Regions from separate parts of the Cellvibrio sp. PSBB006 genome, predicted to be linked through region 3. Evidence: predicted binding sites of a transcription regulator. Region 3 holds the regulator's gene; each other region holds the start of a gene.

Region 1 (6,347 bases), 1.7 Mb from region 3:
GAAAACTGCTCAACGTTGATACTTTGATTCAGATAAAGCTTCTGGACATTGATACCATCCATGATCTTGCGAATTGTTGAATCCAAAGGTTTGGTGTCTACGGGTGCATCCGGTTCACTGGTGTCTTCGGCGTCTTCCCTGGTGGTGGTGAGATATTGCGCGTGAGAGACACTGTAATAAAACAGCGCAATCAGCAGCACAAAATTGAGGTAATTATCGGTAACGCCAAGCGGGAGTCGGTAGAGATACGCCAGCACGCTGAGCGTCAGCGACCAGACGCTGGCAAACACAAATCCCAAGGTCAGGTAATACAGCCACCACAGCGCCGTTTCATTCAATTCGGAATGCTGTTGCTTGAGCATCTTATGGTAGTTGCGCACGGTCAAGGTCGCGGCAATAAAATACATTAACGGGATGATCTTCAGTGAGTACCACAAGCCATCAATAACATGATACAGCAGGCGATCCATGCCGAAGGTATCGAGCTTGAATCGATCAATGTCGATATCAAACACCGCAATAATCACCATAGCGATAATCATAGGTAGCAGGTGTATCAGGTAGGCTTGCTTCAGGCGAAAGTTTTCCTCAGTAATGCTACGCACGTAGAGCATCAGTAACGGCGCTCTCAGCAGCAGGGACGCGCAATAGAAGTAGGGCACCAGCACAGAAATGGTCGGGTTTCTGGGTATATATTCATTCCAGATCAAGAGGACGCCGATATCTGAAAAGGTCAGGCACAGGAAAAAGGTGGCGAGCAGTATTCTTGTTGACTTGCCGCGCGCAGGAAGAATCGGCTGGAATAACGCCAGGATTAAACTTAATCCGATGGTGAGGATGAGAATGACATCATTGATGTTGAAGATGGGATCAACCATTACTCGTAGCCTATCGTATAGCGTCGGAAAGGATTTGAACATTATCGGGTGAGGTATTTGTATTTATATCTGCTTCCATCAAGAATAGCAAAATAATCGCGCCACTTTTCTGCATTTGTGTGCGGATTTTTTAACGAAGTTTCAATGTGGTTGTTTTGGTGCAATGGATAAAAAAGCCCGCGATCTATCGCGGGCTTTTTTTCAGGTGGTTAATTTAAAATGCGGGTAATTCGTCTAACGTAATGACACGCTCGTGGTTGTACACATGCCGTTTGTGTGCGTTGGTGTTGTAATACTCACCGGTCCAGAAGTTGCTGGAACTGGTAACACCTTCAGCGGTATCTGTGTCATTCCAAACCATGAAATATAACCACCAGGCGCCTTCCGCAGCCATCAGGTCCGGGTCGGGGATGTTGTTGTTTTCGCTCAGCGCAACCATCTTGACTTCGTGTGGGTAGGCTTTGGCCTGGTTATAGGTGCCTATTTGCGATTCATAATTTTGACTGCCGTCATAAATATCAAAGCTGACGATATCAACAACGTCATCACCCGGATACCAGGCGGCGCTTTGACCATTCCACACCCAAATAAGATTATTTAAACCGTAGTGATTGGTTAAACGATCATAGAGGTATTGCCACAATGCAACTTGCGCATAAGCAGCGGGCACCTCGTCAGTGCGATCATTGCGGCCCCACCAGAACCAACCGCCCGAAGCTTCGTGCAAGGGTCGCCACAATACCGTTACGCCAGTGGCTTGCAATCGCAATAACTCGGCCGCAATCATATCGACGTCGGCTTCGATATTGGCAAAACTGGTGCTGGACGTATCCAGCTCGCCGTTCAGCATAGGAATCGTGAAGCTGGTATCTTCCGTGTAGAACTCTCCAATAATGCCTTCGGCTGCACCGGGATCGCGCCAGTGCCAGGTGAAAGTAACCAGTCCGCCACGATTCCAATGTGCGATGGCTTCTTCTGTCTGGGTTAAGCCTGAGATGCCGTTCCAATACAAACCGTAGTTCATAAAGTCATAACCCATGATCGCTGGCGCGCGATCGGTATCATTGATCACACGTTGATACTGATCAATATTGTCTTGCCACGTAAGATCCATTTGGCCCGACAGCATGTATTCGCCCCAAATGGATTGCAGGTAGCCGTAAACATCTCGTGTTGTGCCATCGGCATTTGGATTAACTGGCGTGCTGCGCATGGGCGCTTGAGTGGCACTTCCCATACCGGGGCACATGCTGTGCGATAAACAAATTTGTCCGGCTTCGTTGCCCCAACTACCGGTATCAGAATCACACAAGGTAATTTGATCCGCACCGATTAAACAATACGGAAAGTCACCGGGACCTGCATCTGCCGCAGAGCCGTACACGATACAGGAATAACTGTTTTCCCAGCCCCAGCCATCGCCATCCGGATCGGAATCGGCGGAGCGACAATAGGGCCAGCCGTTACTTACCGCATTCGGAATCATCTCCGGCTCACTGGAATTGCTTGAACTGTTAGAGCTAGAAGAAGACGAGCTGGCCACACTGGATAGCGAGCTGGAGCTGCTTGAAACCGGCACGCTTGAACTGGATGAAACGCTGCTCGACATCATTGACGACGAACTGCTGACAACCGATGAACTGGAAGACTGATTATTACCACCACCGCTGACGGTGAGGTTGCTCAACGTGGGTAAATAATTACCGCCGTGGGTGTTGGCACAAAACCCGAAACCGGCGTTTCCGCCAACACCAATATGGCTGTTGTAACTCATGCTGGTAACAATGTTGTTAGCGAGATTGCCGTTCCACAAATTGTTGATCGTGGCGTTATTCGGATTAACCACTACTTGCCAGGTAGTGGTAGCAGCATCGCCCTGATTGTTGATAGAAACGGACGCACAATATCCGCTGCCCCAATCACTTTGAATGGTTAAACTGGCGGTAGCTGTGCCGTTACTCGATGTGACCGTGTTGGCTTGCGCGGTACCGCCAAACAATAGAAGTGCTGACGTCATTGCAAAGACTGCAATGGCGTTTCGTTGTGAAAAAATCATGTTGCTCTCCAGTAAGAAAAGAATTTGTGTAGCGCTTTGTTGGAGTTATATGAGCACGACAAATACCCGGTTGAATTGCTATGGGCAGTGCTTCTTTTTATATTATTGTTTTTTTAAAGTGACTGTGTGCGGTAATGAAGAGGGTATATCTTGCCACACCTGCAAAACAGGAAGGTCTTATAAATCACAAAAACGAAAATTTGGCGTCTTGATAAACGTTTGGCCGGCGTGAAAATATTTGATGCTGATAACGACGGCTTAAGAAATCGTCGTTTGTTTTCTTAATTGTTCTACTTCTTCCATTAAGTCGACCATCATAGCCGCCAGCTCCGGCACGGCATCAAAATCCCGCTCCAATAGACTAATTCGGCGTGCGCGTCTCAAGTCATAACTGGTGAAGCGATACGTCTCAACATAACGTGAGCCGTCACCGAGTATACCCGTTTCAATATGTTCTATGACCCACTGAGGCTCAACGCAACACGCACGTGCCAACTCTTCGCAAGTCAATGCAACGTCGTCGAGTAGTGTACCTTGTAATGTGTCGGATTTAGTCATCATCAGACTCCCGTATTTCTGCGTGGGTTGAAGTTAAGTTCCTTCGCCATGGTTTCGTATAACTTACGGGATTTATCGTTATCAGCTGGTGGTAAAACCACAGCCAATTCCATATATAAATCGCCCGGTTCGTCCGCTGGAATACCGCGACCTTTTAGACGTAATTTGCGTCCGGCCTGTGAGTTTGCAGGAATGGTTAATTTGACGGAACCGGATGGTGTGGGTGCTTCAATCACAGCCCCCAAAGCAGCCTCCCACGGCGTAACGGGTAATCTGGCGTATACATCCCGTCCATCGATGCGGTAACGCGTATCAGGCTTGAAATGAATCTCCAGATACAGATCGCCAGCACCTCCGCCACCCACGCCCGGATTGCCTTTGCCGCTCAGGCGGATGTGTTGACCTTCTTTTACGCCTTTGGGGATACGCACATTCAGGGTGTGTTCTGTTAGCGACATCCGCCCCTGATCGTCGAGCTGATGAGTTTGCAGCGTGAGGGCTTTGGTTGCGCCCTGATAGGTATCAGCGAGATCAATCTGGATCTTGGCATGCCGGTCCTCGCCGCGCTGTTGAAAACCACCTGCGCGCCGACCCTGGCCGAACAGATTGGCAAAAAAATCGCTGAAATCTGCTGTGTCTGCACCGCTAAAGCCGCGCCCGCTATATTCGTAGCCTGCATCCCAATTATCTCGATCCCAATTAGGTGGAGGATGGAACTCCTGTCCGGGTCGATAACCTTGGCCTATTTGATCATAAGCGGCGCGTTTTTCAGGATCGCTTAATACATCGCGAGCTTCATTAACGTCCCGCATCTGTTTTTCTGCATCCGTTTCTTTGCTCACGTCCGGATGATATTTACGCGCGAGTTTACGGTAGGCTTTTTTGATATCCTCTGCCGTGGCCGTTTTGGGCACGCCGAGTATTTGGTAATAGTCTTTGAATTCCACTGAACGGCTCCTGCAATGATCAAAAGCGGCTTGAGGTATCATGCGGCGGTGAGCGTAAAATTGGCTTTCGTTGCGCTCTAGTCTAGCGTGATTTTATTGAGCAGATTTGCGCCGGATCAAAAAAGTTCCTGATTCCTGGCCGATAATGTCAACTTGTGTTGGTTAACGAATAGATGTCAGCGCGCCATCCTGTAGGATAGCTGGGCATCGATAACAAAAGGAGAATCACTTGAGTGAATCAACCATGAAGATCAGCCCACTGGCTGGCCATATTGCACCGTCGGACATTCTGATCAATGTAGCCAAACTGGTCACAGCATATTACAGCGAAATTCCCGATGTATCTGTTCCCGGTCAGAATGTGGCCTTTGGTACCTCTGGCCATCGGGGCTCATCGTTTGATAAAACATTTAATGAATATCATGTGTTGGCAATTACCCAAGCCATTTGTTTATATCGAAAAGAGCAGGGTATTGACGGTCCGCTTTTTATGGGAATCGACAGTCACGCATTGTCCGAACCGGCATTTGTGAGCGCGCTGGAAGTATTGGCGGCTAACGAGGTGGAGGTGATGATATCTGCCGGTGGTGAATATGTGCCGACGCCGGCCATCTCTCAAGCCATCCTGGTTTACAACCAGGGCCGCACCACGGGTCTGGCCGATGGTATTGTTATCACGCCATCGCACAATCCACCGAATGGTGGCGGTTTTAAATATAACCCGACTAATGGCGGCCCTGCGGATACTGCTGTTACCGGTTGGATAGAAAAACAAGCTAACATTTTTTTGCAGCAGGACTTACAAGGTGTCAAGCGCATACCCTTTGAGCGCGCGTTGCGTGCACCCACTACGCATACCTACGATTTTTTAAATAACTATGTTAATGATATGGGCAATGTCATTGATATGGAGGCTATTCGCAGCGCCGGTGTGCGCATGGGGGTTGACCCGCTCGGTGGCGCGGGCGTGAATTATTGGGGCGCGATTGCAGAACGTTATCGCCTCGACCTTACTGTCCTGAATAAAACGGTCGATGCAACATTTCGTTTCATGACAGTAGATTGGGATGGAAAAATTCGCATGGACCCATCATCACCTTATGCGATGAATGGATTGATCGGATTAAAAGATCGTTTTGATATTGCGTTTGCCTGCGACACGGATCATGACCGCCACGGTATCGTGACAAGCAGTGTGGGTTTAATGCCACCTAATCATTATTTGTCTGTAGCGATTGATTATTTATTCCAACATCGCCCTGAGTGGAGTAAAGACGCTGCTGTAGGTAAAACCTTGGTGAGCAGCCAGATGATTGATCGCGTGAGCGCTGGCATTGGTCGCAAAGTGTTGGAGGTGCCCGTGGGTTTTAAGTGGTTTGCGCAGGGCTTGCAGGATGGTTCGCTCGGCTTTGGTGGTGAAGAAAGCGCAGGTGCTTCATTCTTGCGCCGCGATGGCCGCGTGTGGACAACGGATAAAGATGGTCTGGCGCCAGCATTGTTGTCGGCTGAAATTATTGCTCGCACCGGCCGTGATCCCGGCGAGTGTTATCGAAAACTAACACAAAAATACGGCGAGCCGGTTGCAGACCGTATCCAGGCTGTTGCGAATGCGGAGCAAAAAGCCAAATTATCCAAACTTTCTCCGGAGCAAGTCACGTCGACAGCTTTGGCCGGTGAAAAGATCACTGCTGTATTGACCACGGCGCCGGGCAATAATGCCTCTATCGGGGGATTAAAAGTGGTTACTGAAAACGGCTGGTTTGCGGCGCGACCTTCGGGCACTGAAGATATCTATAAAATTTATGGCGAAAGTTTTAAAGGCGAAACGCATCTGCGAGATATCTTAAACGAAGCACAAACAATTGTTGATGCGGCATTAATTTAATGTTTGATAGATTGAGAAAAAAG
Region 2 (6,347 bases), 120 kb from region 3:
TTATCCCCATAATCGCGGCGTGCGAAGTAATCAAAGTATGTCAGAAACTCAACGGTTGCTACTGCGCCGGCAAATTGCGCGCTTACCGCGAATACCAGGTTTACAAAACTGCCACAGAAAGATTCGAGGTGTTGGGGTGCGCGGGACTCCCCACCTAATTTGGTTAAGCCGTCGCGCAGGAAGGGATAGAGCGTGAGAGATACACAATAAGGCTTCAGGCTGGTTTCATCGTGCACATAAATTTCATGGTGTTCTATTTGGCGTAGGTATTCATTAGCCAACGCGTCGCCAAATAATGCTGATATTTTTTGTTTCACTTTAGCACGGTTGACTTGGACAAAAAAATCTTTCATCAACTCGGTTTCCAGTGTCGCAATATTTTTCTGCGTCACATTGGCATTAGGGTCCATCCTTGAACTATCAGCAGCATTGTCAGCCGCGAGATAATCCGCAATAAAATTCAGCTTATGGTCCAGCTGCTCCGGATTGAGACGTAACATGTCATTCTCCTTAAAAGGTTTGGGTAAATTTATGGTTCAGGATTTCGTTGGTGCGCAGATCAACAAAGCGTTGATTCGTCTTCGGACTGGTCAGTCCGCCGAGTTCGGGTCGCCATGGACCTGTCTTTAGGTAAGTGAGGTGTTCTTGCAAAGAAGGAGAAATGTGTTCCAACCCGGTGTAGAGACATCGATGTAATCCAGCGTTACGAACGAGGATCAATAGCGGCAAGAGCGCACGTGGTTGCCACTCACCGCCCAGAAAAAGCACGCAGGTGATCATGTCGCGATATTCCTGAATTCGGCGACTGAGGTAATCGGCGGTAAGCAGTTGACCTGCGTGTGGGTTCCAGGTGTGGTTGCTGTGACAACCCGCGCATCCCACCCGGCAACCACTGATGGTATAAGCCAGGCTCGTCTCTCCCGGTACTTCCTGCCAGACAATATATTCGTTAGTAAAGCGAAGATATTCCATGCAATCACCACATATAGTGTTTTTTATTTATACGCCTTCTATATGTAGTAAAACATAAAACACAGAGCATGACCCTACCCCATCGGAGGTAGGCCGGGAGAACATGCAGCAGCAGAAAAAACGCCGGGAACCGGCGTCATGATCGTGAAAAAGCAAGAGGAAACGACGGAGGTAAAACGATGATCAGATAACTTTTGAATAGCGAATCTGGTTGCCTTTTTTCAAATACTCATCGAATACCATACAAACCCTACGAATAAGTAAACGGCCCGCGTTATGGACCTGAATGCCTGTAGCACTCACGGAGAGTAGTCCGTCTTCAATCATCGGAGTCAGCTCGGCCAACTCTTCTGAAAAATGTTGTTGTGCATTAATGCCAAAATTTTGTTGAACATCGTTAAAGTCCAGAACAAAGTGGCAGATCAATTGGTTGATGACAAATTGCCGCAGATGATCCTCTTCACTCAAGGCAAAACCTTTCACAGAAGCCAATTTCCCACTGTCAATTAATTGCTGGTATTGCTCAACTACCTTGGCGTTTTGCACATAAACTCCACCAAATGCACTGATGGATGACACACCAAACGCTACCAGATCGCAATCGCCATGGGTTGAGTAACCTTGGAAATTTCGTTGTAACTTCCCGGCGCGCTGAGCTTGCACCAAACTGTCTTCGGGTTTGGCAAAATGGTCCATACCGATGTACACATATCCCGCCTGCTGCAATGTCTCGATAGACATTTGCAGGATGTCGAGCTTCTCCTGCGCTGAAGGCAATTCTTTTTCCTTGATCAACGCCTGGCTTTTAAATAGGTGCGGCAAATGCGCGTAATTAAATAAGGATAAACGATCCGGTGAGAGATCAATGACTTGTGCCAGGGTTGCCGAAAAACTTTGCTTTGATTGCAGCGGCAATCCGTAAATTAAATCCATGCTGATTGAGTGGTAATCTTGCGCACGTAATGCATGCACCAACGTCCTGACATCATCGACTGTATTGTACCTGTTAACCGCCTTTTGGACGCGCGGGTCAAAGTCCTGCACACCCATGCTGACCCGATTAAAACCCAATTGACGCAAATGCCCCATGGTACCGGCACTTACCCGGCCAGGATGAATCTCGACACTGTATTCACCGCTGTCATCATGCAACAAATTGAAATGGGTTCGCGTGGCTGACATAAGCAAGGTCATTTCGTCATCGCTGATAAAGGTCGGGGTTCCGCCGCCCCAGTGGAGTTGCTTCACCGGACGACGGGTATCAAACCATTGCGCTTGCATCGCCAGTTCTTTTTCGACTCGTTGCAAATAGGGTTCTGCACGTTTCTTATTGTTAGTGACCACCTTATTGCAGCCACAATAGAAACATAAGGTGTCACAGAACGGAAGATGGAAGTACAACGACAGAGATCGCTGGCTGGCGTTGCTGCGCTCCACCGCAGCGGCAAAATCGGCAGGAGAAAAATGAACGCTGAATTGAGGCGCAGTGGGATAAGACGTATAACGCGGCCCAGCCAAATCATATTGACTGATCAACCGGGTATTCCAATGTAGGGGAGTATCAAATGAAGGGGAAGATGATGACATGGTGCCTCACGGAGCTAGGGTTTGTTTTCAGACTAACAAACTGGTCATTTAATCGATTGATTTATATCAATATTTCCTTCGATCCAAACGCCCTGCTCCCTGCCTTCAGGTAACATCACTGCATCAATGGCGAAGTGGATACATCAAACGTATAACCTTCAATATCCGCTTGCGCAATCAACCTGTGAATGTACTGCGCAATCGCTTTGGTACGGACTTTTTCATTCAGATAATCGGCAATCCGATCTTTTACTGCACTGTAGGGTAACTGGGTGCCGGGAATATTGCGCTCAATCCACACCACATGCACACCGTAACGGCTTTCTATCGGATGAGATAGCAATCCGGGCTTGGCTGCAAATACGTGACGCTCAAATTCCGGGATTGTTTGGCCGCGCGTAATCTGGCCGAGGCTGCCGCCCAATGCCCGGGACGGACATGCTGACGCCTGCAGTGCCAGCGCCGAAAAATCCTCACCGGATTGCAAAGCGACAAGGAGTTGCTGCGCGCGCGACTTTGCTGCGATGCGAGCTTCATCATCATCGGGCGCAGCGGCGATTAAAATATGACGCAATTCCAACAGTGGTGAGGTAACGAAACGTGCTGTGTTAGCGTGATAATACTGGGCACATTCCTTGTCCGTTGCTTCCGGTGCTGTCACTTCAGCATTCAGCAACACCTCGAGCAACTCATCTTCGGAAGTTCCGGTATTGTCTAACTGTAAGGACGCCGCGCGCTGGCGAAGTAATTCACCGATAATGAGCGCTTCAGCGGCTTTGAACATGGCTTCCCGTTGCGTTGTGGCCGGGTGATATTGCATCTCGGCTGCAATATTTTCCCCCGAAATGTGATGATGATTAACCCGTATAGTCGGTACGCTGTGACGCTCGCTGGCCATCAATGTATCGCTATGAATAATCTTCAACGCCGAGTTAATTTGTGCTGTGGTGTCCTGGGCAGGTGTGTGGTGATGTATGGTCATTATGCATTCCCCCGGCGACGCACGACTTGGTAATTACGATTGAGGTACTTCAATGGAACACTGAGGATATGAACCAACCGGCTGAACGGGAATACGATAAACAGTGTCATGCCCAAAAAGACATGTGCTTTAAAAATCCAATGCACACCTTGAATGGCCTCTGCCGCCGCAACACCATGAAAAGTGACGATGTTCTGGGCCCAAGCCATCAACTTCAGCATTTCTTGCCCATCAAGATGGCCCAGTGAAACAAAGATTGAACTTAAACCCAGCAGCAATTGCGCCAGTAATAGCAACAACACAGCGATATCCATTCTACTGCTGCTCGCACGTACGCGTTCGTGCATCAAACGCCGATGAACCAGAATAACCAATCCGTAAAGACACAACACCCCAAATAATCCACCCGCCACAATGGCAACCACCTGCTTCATGGCAGGAGTAATGCCGAATACATGCCACACGCTTGCAGGTGTCAGCAATCCGACAAAATGACCGAATAAGATACCCAGGATACCGACATGGAACGGAAGGCTGCCACGGCGAAGTTGCTTTTTCTCCAGCAATTGGCTGGAGCTGGCTTTCCAGGTGTATTGTTCCCGATCATACCGCGCCCAGGTGCCGATAATGCATACCGCCAAAGCAATATAAGGATAAACACCGAAAACAAAAAAAAGACTATTAGACATGATGACTCCTTAAAGCGCGCGTATAAAATGACTTCACGCAACGCGGTTATTAGGCGGTATTACTCCGTACGCACAGGGATAGTGGTTGCCCCTGCACGAGCAAACCCACTCAGATCCAGCACCTGTTCCTGATCGCGCCGTTGATCGCCAGTGGGCCGATAGTTCGCCGCAGAACAGGCATCACCCGCACTTTGAGCGGTAAATGTGACAGCCTCTTCCTCCCACACTTTATCCAGGGCTTCCGGCGTATCGTCGCGTTTTTCAGTGGCGAGTTGTTTGCGCAGATCGACTAAATCAACTTTTGCACCAGACAGCTGTAATAGCGCAGCAAAAACTGCAGCATAACTATTGCTACGATCCTGCAAGCGACATAACAACAGCGCTACTATATGTGCTATCTCCTCTAGCCCCAGGCGCGCATTCTCTTCACCTTGCGTGGATAAAAACTCAAGATATAACGGAATATAATCCGGCAGCTCTTTTGCTGTCAGTTGCAGGCCGGCTGTTTTATATTGCTGTAGCAGATCCACCATGGCCTGGCCGCGATCGCGTGATTCACCATGAATATGCTCAAAAAGCAATAGGGATAATGAACGTCCCCTCTCAAAAAGACCGTCATACTCTGCTTGCCAATCCAGCAGGTCCCCTGCGCAACGCTGGTTGATAAAATCTGCGAGGGACTCGATCACATTCGACGTCACCGGCAATTCCTCAATTAACTCAAGCAAGCCTGCGCGAGCGTTGTGTAGATCTGCCGTTGGATAATCCAGCAGCAGCGAAAGAACTCGTAGCGACTTCATTGTTTACTCCTTATGGTTTGCCGGAACAACCTGACGCACAACGGTTGACTTAGCACCAAATAAATTCACATTATTGTTGCCATCACTACAGCCATTGCCAAAACTGAAGCCACACCCGCCCTTCAAATCATAAGCTTCTTCCGCATAGGCGCGGTGGCTGGTGGGAATAACAAAACGGTCTTCATAATTGGCCAGCGCCATGTAGCGATACATATCTTCCACCTGGGCGACGCTCAAACCAACTTGTTGAAGCACGTCCAGATCCTCTACACCATCGACTTGTTGCGCGCGCTTGAAGGCTCGCATAGCAATCATTTTTTCAAGTGCTTCAATTACCGGCTGCTCCTCTCCGGCCGTCAGCAAGTTAGCCAGATAACGCACCGGGATGCGCAGCGATTTGAGGTCCGGAATTTCACCGTTCATCCCCACATGGCCCGCCTGCACGGCGCTTTGAATCGGTGACAGTGGCGGCACATACCAAACCATGGGCAAGGTGCGATATTCCGGATGCAATGGCAGTGCAATCTTCCAATCAATTGCCATCTTGTAGGTTGGTGAATTTTGCGCGGCAGTGATCCAGGACTCGGGTATACCTTCAGCCTGTGCAGCGGCAATCACACCAGGGTCGTGGGGATCAAGGAAGATATCCAATTGAGCTCGATATAAATCCGCTTCGTTGGGCACACTGGCTGCCTCCTGAATTCGGTCGGCGTCATAGAGCAGAACGCCCAGATAGCGAATGCGGCCGACGCAGGTTTCAGAACAAACCGTCGGCTGCCCTGCTTCAATGCGGGGGTAACAAAACGTACATTTTTCTGACTTGCCACTTTTCCAGTTGTAATAAATTTTCTTGTATGGACACGCCGACACACACATGCGCCAGCCACGGCACTTATCCTGATCGATTAGCACGATGCCGTCTTCTTCACGTTTATAGATAGCACCGGATGGGCAGGAAGAAACGCAGGCCGGGTTAAGGCAGTGCTCACACAGTCGCGGCAGATACATCATAAAGGTCTGCTCAAACTGGCCGTAGATATCTGCCTGAACCTTGTCAAAATTCTTGTCTTTGCGACGCTTTTCAAATTCCGTGCCGAGGATCTCTTCCCAGTTTGGACCCCATTCGATTTTCTCCATACGCTCACCGGTAATCAGCGAACGTGGGCGCGCCACAGGCTGGTGCTTTTTCGCACCGGCGGTGTGCAGGTGCTGGTAATCGAAGTCGAAAGGTTCGTAATAATCATCGATTTCGGGCAGATCCGGATTGGCAAATATATTGGCCAGTACACGTAATTTCCCACCGACGCGCGGTTGTAA
Region 3 (6,347 bases):
GACAGGCCAGGTAGTCGGTTCACTGGACCTTACCGCCCTCACGGCGCAGGTGGATATCGAATCCAGTGAGAGCGTATTAAATGGTATTGCTTACGATACGGAGCACGAAGGATTGTGGGTGACGGGCAAACACTGGCCCACAATGTATCTGATAAAACTGATCAAACCGGTAGCCAGCGCAGCGGATCAATGACTGCTGTCATTCAGTAAATTTTTAAAACACTCCCGGTAAAAACAACAAAGCCGCATCGAAATGCGGCTTTGAGTACATCAGTCGTAAAACCTAGAGACCGATGACGTTTTCAGCTTGTGGGCCTTTTTGACCTTGCTTAACGTCGAACTCTACTTTTTGACCTTCGGCCAAGGTTTTGAAACCTGAACCGCTGATAGCGCTGTAGTGAACAAAAACGTCTTGACCAGCATCGCTCTCAATAAAACCGAAACCTTTAGACTCGTTGAACCACTTAACAGTACCAGTACTTTTAGACATAAAAAACCTCAATGCTCTTTAGCTGAGTAAATTAAAAATTGCCACCTTGGCATCTGTGCTGACTGATCACATCTTACTTATGAAGAACAAAACGAGGTTGCTAATAGATGTACTGCTAGAACAACGATGTACCATAAATAATGCTGCATGTTTGCCAGCCGAGGCACTATATACCCGACTTAAAGCTCAAGTAAAGCCCCCTTTAATGTGATGCGTTAGCCTGCACACCGAGCGTCGCGAGGCGAAACAGAAGTGCGACAAGGGGTGCGACAATTTGTCACCTTTTTACCCGCACAACGCTGTGCCAATCTTAAGCTGCGGTAATCCGGCCGGCGTTTACTTTGTAAGTGAATGGTAAACGACAAGAGCCCGGAAACCATCGGCAATTAACAGAAGATCGCAATGATTAAAACTAAAAACAGCTTTTCTTTTTTATACCATTGGCATCAACGCATCGGCCTGGTGATGTGCATCGCCGTCATCGCCTGGGCCTTGAGCGGTCTGGCTCATCCGCTGATTTCACGCATCAATCCCAAGCCGGTATTTACACCGCCCACCGTGCCCTTGCAGTGGCAGGATGTTGCGCCAGTCGAGCATCTGGTGAAGCAATATGATCTCCGGCATATTCTTCATCTGCGCCTGTTTCAATGGCAGAACCGACCGGTTTATCGTATTCATAGCGACCAGGGTATTGCCTACTTTTCTGCTACCGATCTCACGCTAATTGAACACGGTGAAAAACGGTATGCCGACTTTATGGCGCGGCATTATTTGGGTGACTCCACGTCGCCGGTGATTGATGCTACTCCCATTGAACAATTCGATTCCGACTATCTGTACATCAATCGTTACCTCCCGGTTGTGCGGGTAAATTTTGAGCGTGCTGATAATGCACGCGTATATATCGATACCCAACAGGGACGATTGGCGACCATTGTGGATAACAACAAATCCATCACTGGTGCGTTTTTCCGCGCACTGCATTCCTGGACCTGGATTGATTCCCTGCCCCTGCGACAAAGCCTGATGAGCATCTTCCTGGTGTTGGGTTTTTGTACTGCCGCCTTTGGTCTGGTGCTGTACATCAAGAGCTGGCGTCTGGGTATGTTTCGCAAACAGATCAGTGCGCACCAGCATCATCCTGTGTCACGCAAGATCCATCGTCACCTGGGGGCAACCGTAGCGATCTTCGCGATGGCGTTTTGCCTCAGTGGTTTATTTCATCTACTGGTACGCGACAAGTCTGACCAACCGCAACCAGCGCAGCCGCTGACAATTAACGCAGCAGATTTGCGCCTGGATATGAGCGCGTTGCAGCGTGTACTGGCTCGCGATGACATCCTGGATATACAACTGGCACGCATCGGTGCGGACCTGTATTGGCAGCTGCGCGAATTTACACCGCCGGAACCACCCGGCGGGGAACATCATCACCATCACGCTCACCATGCCCATGAACAACCTCAGAGGGATGCCGTCCGCTATCTCCACGCCACATCCGGCGCGCTACTGGATCAGGGCTGGCGCAGCCATGCCGAGTCATTGGCCCTGGCGTTCAGTGAATACCCGGCAGACAGCATTAAAAATATTCGCCTGGTAAAAGGCTTCGATAATGAATATGGCTTTGTGAATAAACGCTTACCGGTGCATGCGGTGGATTTTGCCTTGCCGGGAAATCCCAGCATCTATGTGGAAACGGCTAGCCATACCCTGGCTGCCGCCATCACCGATGTGGATCGCCTGGAGGGTTACAGTTTCGGTTACCTGCACAAATGGCACTTTGCGGATTTTCTGGGGAAGGATATTCGGGACATCCTGACATCATTAGTTGCATTGGCGATCATGATGGTGTTGCTGCTCGGCGCCTATCGCTACTGGGCTACGCGTGCGCGCCGTAAACGGACGGCGATTGATTGAGAGTGTACAAGTGAAATCTGTTTACCCCACCAGGTAAAGCTGCAACAATTGGGCGCTCTCACGGGTCACATCCTACCGAGGTCCTTCCATGATCCATATCCAGGTTGTAGATACCTCTCCCACTTCTCCTCATTGCGCGCACGACAAACGAATTTCCTGTGGCAACTGCCGCCTCAATACCCTATGCCTGCCCATCAGTCTGCATATCGATGATATTGACCGATTGAACGACATTGTCCAGCGCAGCAAACCTTTGCAAAAAGGCGAGTACCTGTACCGCGCGAATGATCGTTTTTCCTCGCTGTTTGCCATTCGCTCCGGAGCCGTAAAAGCCATCACCCTGAGTGATAACGGTGAAGAACAGGTTACCGGCTTTTATCTGCCGGGCGAGGTCGTGGGAATGGAAGGCCTGGCGGAAGACCGCTACACCAACTCCGCCATTGCCCTGGAAACTGCCTCCATCTGCGAAATTCCGTTTCACAGCATGGAAGAACTCAGCACCAGAATTCCTTCGTTACAGCGTAATATTTTTCAGTTGATGGGCCGTGAGATAACCCATGACCAACAAATCATTACCCTGCTGAGCAAAAGCACGGCAGAGCAACGTATTGCGACATTGTTGATGAGTATTTCGACACGCAACCACCGTCGCCGCCTCTCGGCGATGTCATTTTCCCTACCGATGTCGCGCACCGATATCGGTAACTTCCTCGGCCTGACCATTGAAACCGTCAGCCGGGTTTTCACTCGCTTGCAAAAACTGGGCATTCTTGAGGTTAATCGCAAAGATATTGCGATTAACGACCTAGACGAGTTGCGCAACATCGCAAGCGGCGCCGAATAATTACTAAGGATACCCATGACCCCCGCTGAACAACTTCAGGCTACCTTGGCTGATTTCGATGCAGCCAACCAACAAGACCCTCACCAGGAAATCGTCAACGGTCAATCTGTTCCCAAAGAGTGGATCTACGGCCAACGGATGAGTGAGCAGCTCGCACGCTTTTGTCCAGACGCATCCATCACCCTGCAACTGGCTGCACGTTGCCAGCATATTTGCCGCTGGAAGATTCCGCGCAGCGATTACCCGATGGATCGCCAGGGCTACAAACGGTGGCGTAGCGACCTGGCACAATTTCATGGCGAAACCGCCGCCGTCATCATGCACAACAAAGGTTATGACGAGGCGGCCATTCAACGAGTGAAGGATTTGTTGCTCAAACGCGGGTTAAAGCGTGACGAGGAAGTGCAGGCACTGGAAGACGTGATTTGCCTGGTCTTTCTGGAATACTACCTGGAAGAGTTTGCAGCCAAGCACGACGAAGAAAAGCTGATCGATATCATCCGCAAAACCTGGAACAAAATGTCACCCAAGGGCCATGAAGCTGCCTTGCGCCTGCCATTATCGGAGGCCATGTTGCAATTGGTTACCAAAGCGTTAACACCCTAAACCCAACCACTATCGATACCCTTCATAACAACCATAAATGGAACTCCGCTCATGTACCTGATGCTCAAGCATATCCATATGACAATGGCCGCTTTATCGTTTATCGGCTTTTTTATTCGCGGTATCTGGATGTGGCGACAATCGCCCTGGCTGCATAAAAAACTGGTAAAGATCCTGCCACATATCATTGATACCCTGTTGCTGATCAGCGCCTTTGCACTCGCCGGCGTCCTACGCTATTCGCCCGGCGATCATCCGTGGTTGATGACCAAGATTGTCCTGTTGGTGGTTTACATCGTTCTTGGGGTTATCGCATTCAGGAATGCCAATCCCACTGTGCGCAAATGCAGCTGGATAGCGGCGCTTATCGTCTTCATCTACATCTTCAGTGTCGCCATCAGCAAAAACCCACTGGGCTTTTTCGGCTAATTGTTGGTCATTCCGCTCGCGCCGCCAAAAGCGGCGCATTATTACGCTTTCAACTATAAGAAACGCGTACATCTAATCAGATTATTATTAATAAAGTGTTTTTTATAGCCGATGCTTGACGCGCCAGCCAAAGTGATCTATATCACACACAGGCGTTGGACCTTGGAATAGCAATAACTAATATATTCGGCGACCCCACTATGAAAAAAACACTGCTTCTTTTACACCTTGTTCTTATCGTGCCGTTTGCCTTTGCATGTGACGAAACCTGTATGCGTGACAAAGTCATGGCGGAACACGATATTAAATTCCCGGCTTATCTGGACTCCAAGTATTGCAAAACCACCTCGGTGGATTTTCTGGTGAACTCCCGCAAAAGCCTGCAAAAATATCGCGAAGAGCGCTTGGGCAGCGGCCACCGGGGCGGGATCAAAAATATTCGCAACTTTATTGAACAACGCAAGGAATGGTTGCAGGAGTGTGACAAGTACCTGGAGATGACCAAGCAAGGGCGCGTCTTCCGTACCGATGAAACCACTGAGGAAATCTTCACCTCTATGGACTCGCTCTCCAAAGAGCTTTATTCACTGATTTATCGCCCCAAAAACGCTGCTGAAGATACTCATCAGCTCACCGAACTGGCGGGACAAAAGTTTGAGTTGATGTTCCGTTTGATGGATGCGCATCGCACTGACCTGCAACTGCGCGGCCTGTTGTAATTTCCGCACATATAAAAAAACGGCGCAGCCCTTGGGGGTTGCGCCGTTTTTTTATTGCCTCTCGATCAACTGCTTTTCTTCAACGACAGGACTGACCGCTTGGGTTTGTCGCTGCGCTCAGCATAGCGTTTGGCTTCTTCCTCACGTGCCTTGATGGCCGCCATACGCGGATCATCCGCGCGTGCATAACCACTCTTGCTGCTGTAATGCGTCGCACCATTGTCTGATGCCGCTTTAGCCAGAAACTCCATGCCGCAACGCAACAAACGCGCCTGGTCAGCAAAGCTCAAGTCGGGAGGAAATTTGCCCGGATCAACCGAGGATGGATTACGTGGATTACCTTCGATTTTCAATACGAAGCCACAAGCGTGAGTAGCTGTACCGGCAGCGAGGTCTGCCTCCCAAGCATCAAAGTCCATAAAAATCTCTGCATGATTGCGATGAAGTCGGCATTAAACCACATGCTCTCCTGACCGCGAAGCCATCACATGGTAAATGGCACCTAACTCTACTCATTTATGACTTTGCAGAAGCCGATGTACGTTTTTGCCGCGCTGGTGGTAAGGCACCAATGTGCAATTCATTACGTTGCTTGGCCAGTTCAATCTGCTTCTGGCGTTCAGTAAAACGCTCTTTCTGCTCCGGCGTCAGTTGCTCATAGCACCGAGGGCAACTGACACCGGGGATGTAAAACGTAGAGAGCTTGTCTTCCTCGGTAATCGGGTGGCGACACCCGTGGCATTGATCGTAAACACCCTTTTGCAAGCTGTGATTAACCGCCACGCGGTTATCAAATACAAAGCACTCACCGCGCCACAGGCTCTCTTCTTCCGGCACTTCTTCCAGATACTTAAGGATGCCGCCTTCAAGGTGATATACCTCATCAAAGCCCTGCTCTTTCAGGTAAGCCGTCGATTTTTCACAGCGAATACCGCCGGTGCAAAACATAGCGACTTTCTTGTGTTTGCTCGGGTCCAGGTTTTTGGCCACGAACCCCGGAAATTCCCGAAAGGTTTCCGTCCTGGGATCTATCGCACCTTCAAAGGTACCGATGGAATATTCGTAATGGTTGCGGGTATCCACCACGACCACCTCAGGATCACTGATCAGGGCATTCCAGTCCTGGGGCTTAACGTAAGTGCCCACAATCTTTTGCGGATCTATGCCGTTGACGCCCATGGTCACGATTTCTTTCTTGAGTTTTACTTTCATCCGGTAAAACGGCATGCCTTCGTAGTAAGACTCTTTGTGCGACAAGTTGCTCAGGCGCGGATCGCTTTTGAGGTAATCGAGCAAGCCGTCAATGCCGTCGCGAGTACCAGCAACCGTGCCGTTGATCCCT

Evidence for each region. Region 3 encodes FNR, which switches genes on or off when oxygen is low (the NO sensors DNR and NnrR bind a similar motif). Its sites were predicted from a motif close to TTGATNNNNATCAA; they were not measured.
Region 1: a site for FNR is predicted at 4,546-4,559, ahead of CBR65_RS07205 (DnaJ C-terminal domain-containing protein). Genes of this name have one in related genera too.
Region 2: a site for FNR is predicted at 2,616-2,629, ahead of hemN (oxygen-independent coproporphyrinogen III oxidase). Genes of this name have one in related genera too.

The regions. Positions count from the first base shown of each region.
Region 1 is NZ_CP021382.1:1,733,297-1,739,643, reverse strand. Features, by position in the region: gene CBR65_RS07220 (AraC family transcriptional regulator) at 1-878, opposite strand, end outside; gene CBR65_RS07215 (glycosyl hydrolase) at 1,093-2,934, opposite strand; gene CBR65_RS07210 (chaperone modulator CbpM) at 3,193-3,495, opposite strand; gene CBR65_RS07205 (DnaJ C-terminal domain-containing protein) at 3,495-4,439, opposite strand; gene pgm (phosphoglucomutase (alpha-D-glucose-1,6-bisphosphate-dependent)) at 4,669-6,324, shown strand.
Region 2 is NZ_CP021382.1:199,776-206,122, reverse strand. Features, by position in the region: gene nrdD (anaerobic ribonucleoside-triphosphate reductase) at 1-500, opposite strand, end outside; gene nrdG (anaerobic ribonucleoside-triphosphate reductase activating protein) at 511-972, opposite strand; gene hemN (oxygen-independent coproporphyrinogen III oxidase) at 1,156-2,559, opposite strand; gene CBR65_RS00975 (peptidylprolyl isomerase) at 2,675-3,541, opposite strand; gene narI (respiratory nitrate reductase subunit gamma) at 3,541-4,230, opposite strand; gene narJ (nitrate reductase molybdenum cofactor assembly chaperone) at 4,290-5,030, opposite strand; gene narH (nitrate reductase subunit beta) at 5,034-6,347, opposite strand, start outside.
Region 3 is NZ_CP021382.1:77,560-83,906, reverse strand. Features, by position in the region: gene CBR65_RS00400 (glutaminyl-peptide cyclotransferase) at 1-193, shown strand, start outside; gene CBR65_RS00395 (cold-shock protein) at 284-490, opposite strand; gene CBR65_RS00390 (PepSY domain-containing protein) at 893-2,407, shown strand; gene fnr (fumarate/nitrate reduction transcriptional regulator Fnr) at 2,496-3,251, shown strand; gene CBR65_RS00380 (DUF4202 domain-containing protein) at 3,267-3,857, shown strand; gene CBR65_RS00375 (SirB2 family protein) at 3,909-4,286, shown strand; gene CBR65_RS00370 (hypothetical protein) at 4,559-5,005, shown strand; gene CBR65_RS00365 (hypothetical protein) at 5,071-5,424, opposite strand; gene CBR65_RS00360 (rhodanese-related sulfurtransferase) at 5,522-6,347, opposite strand, start outside.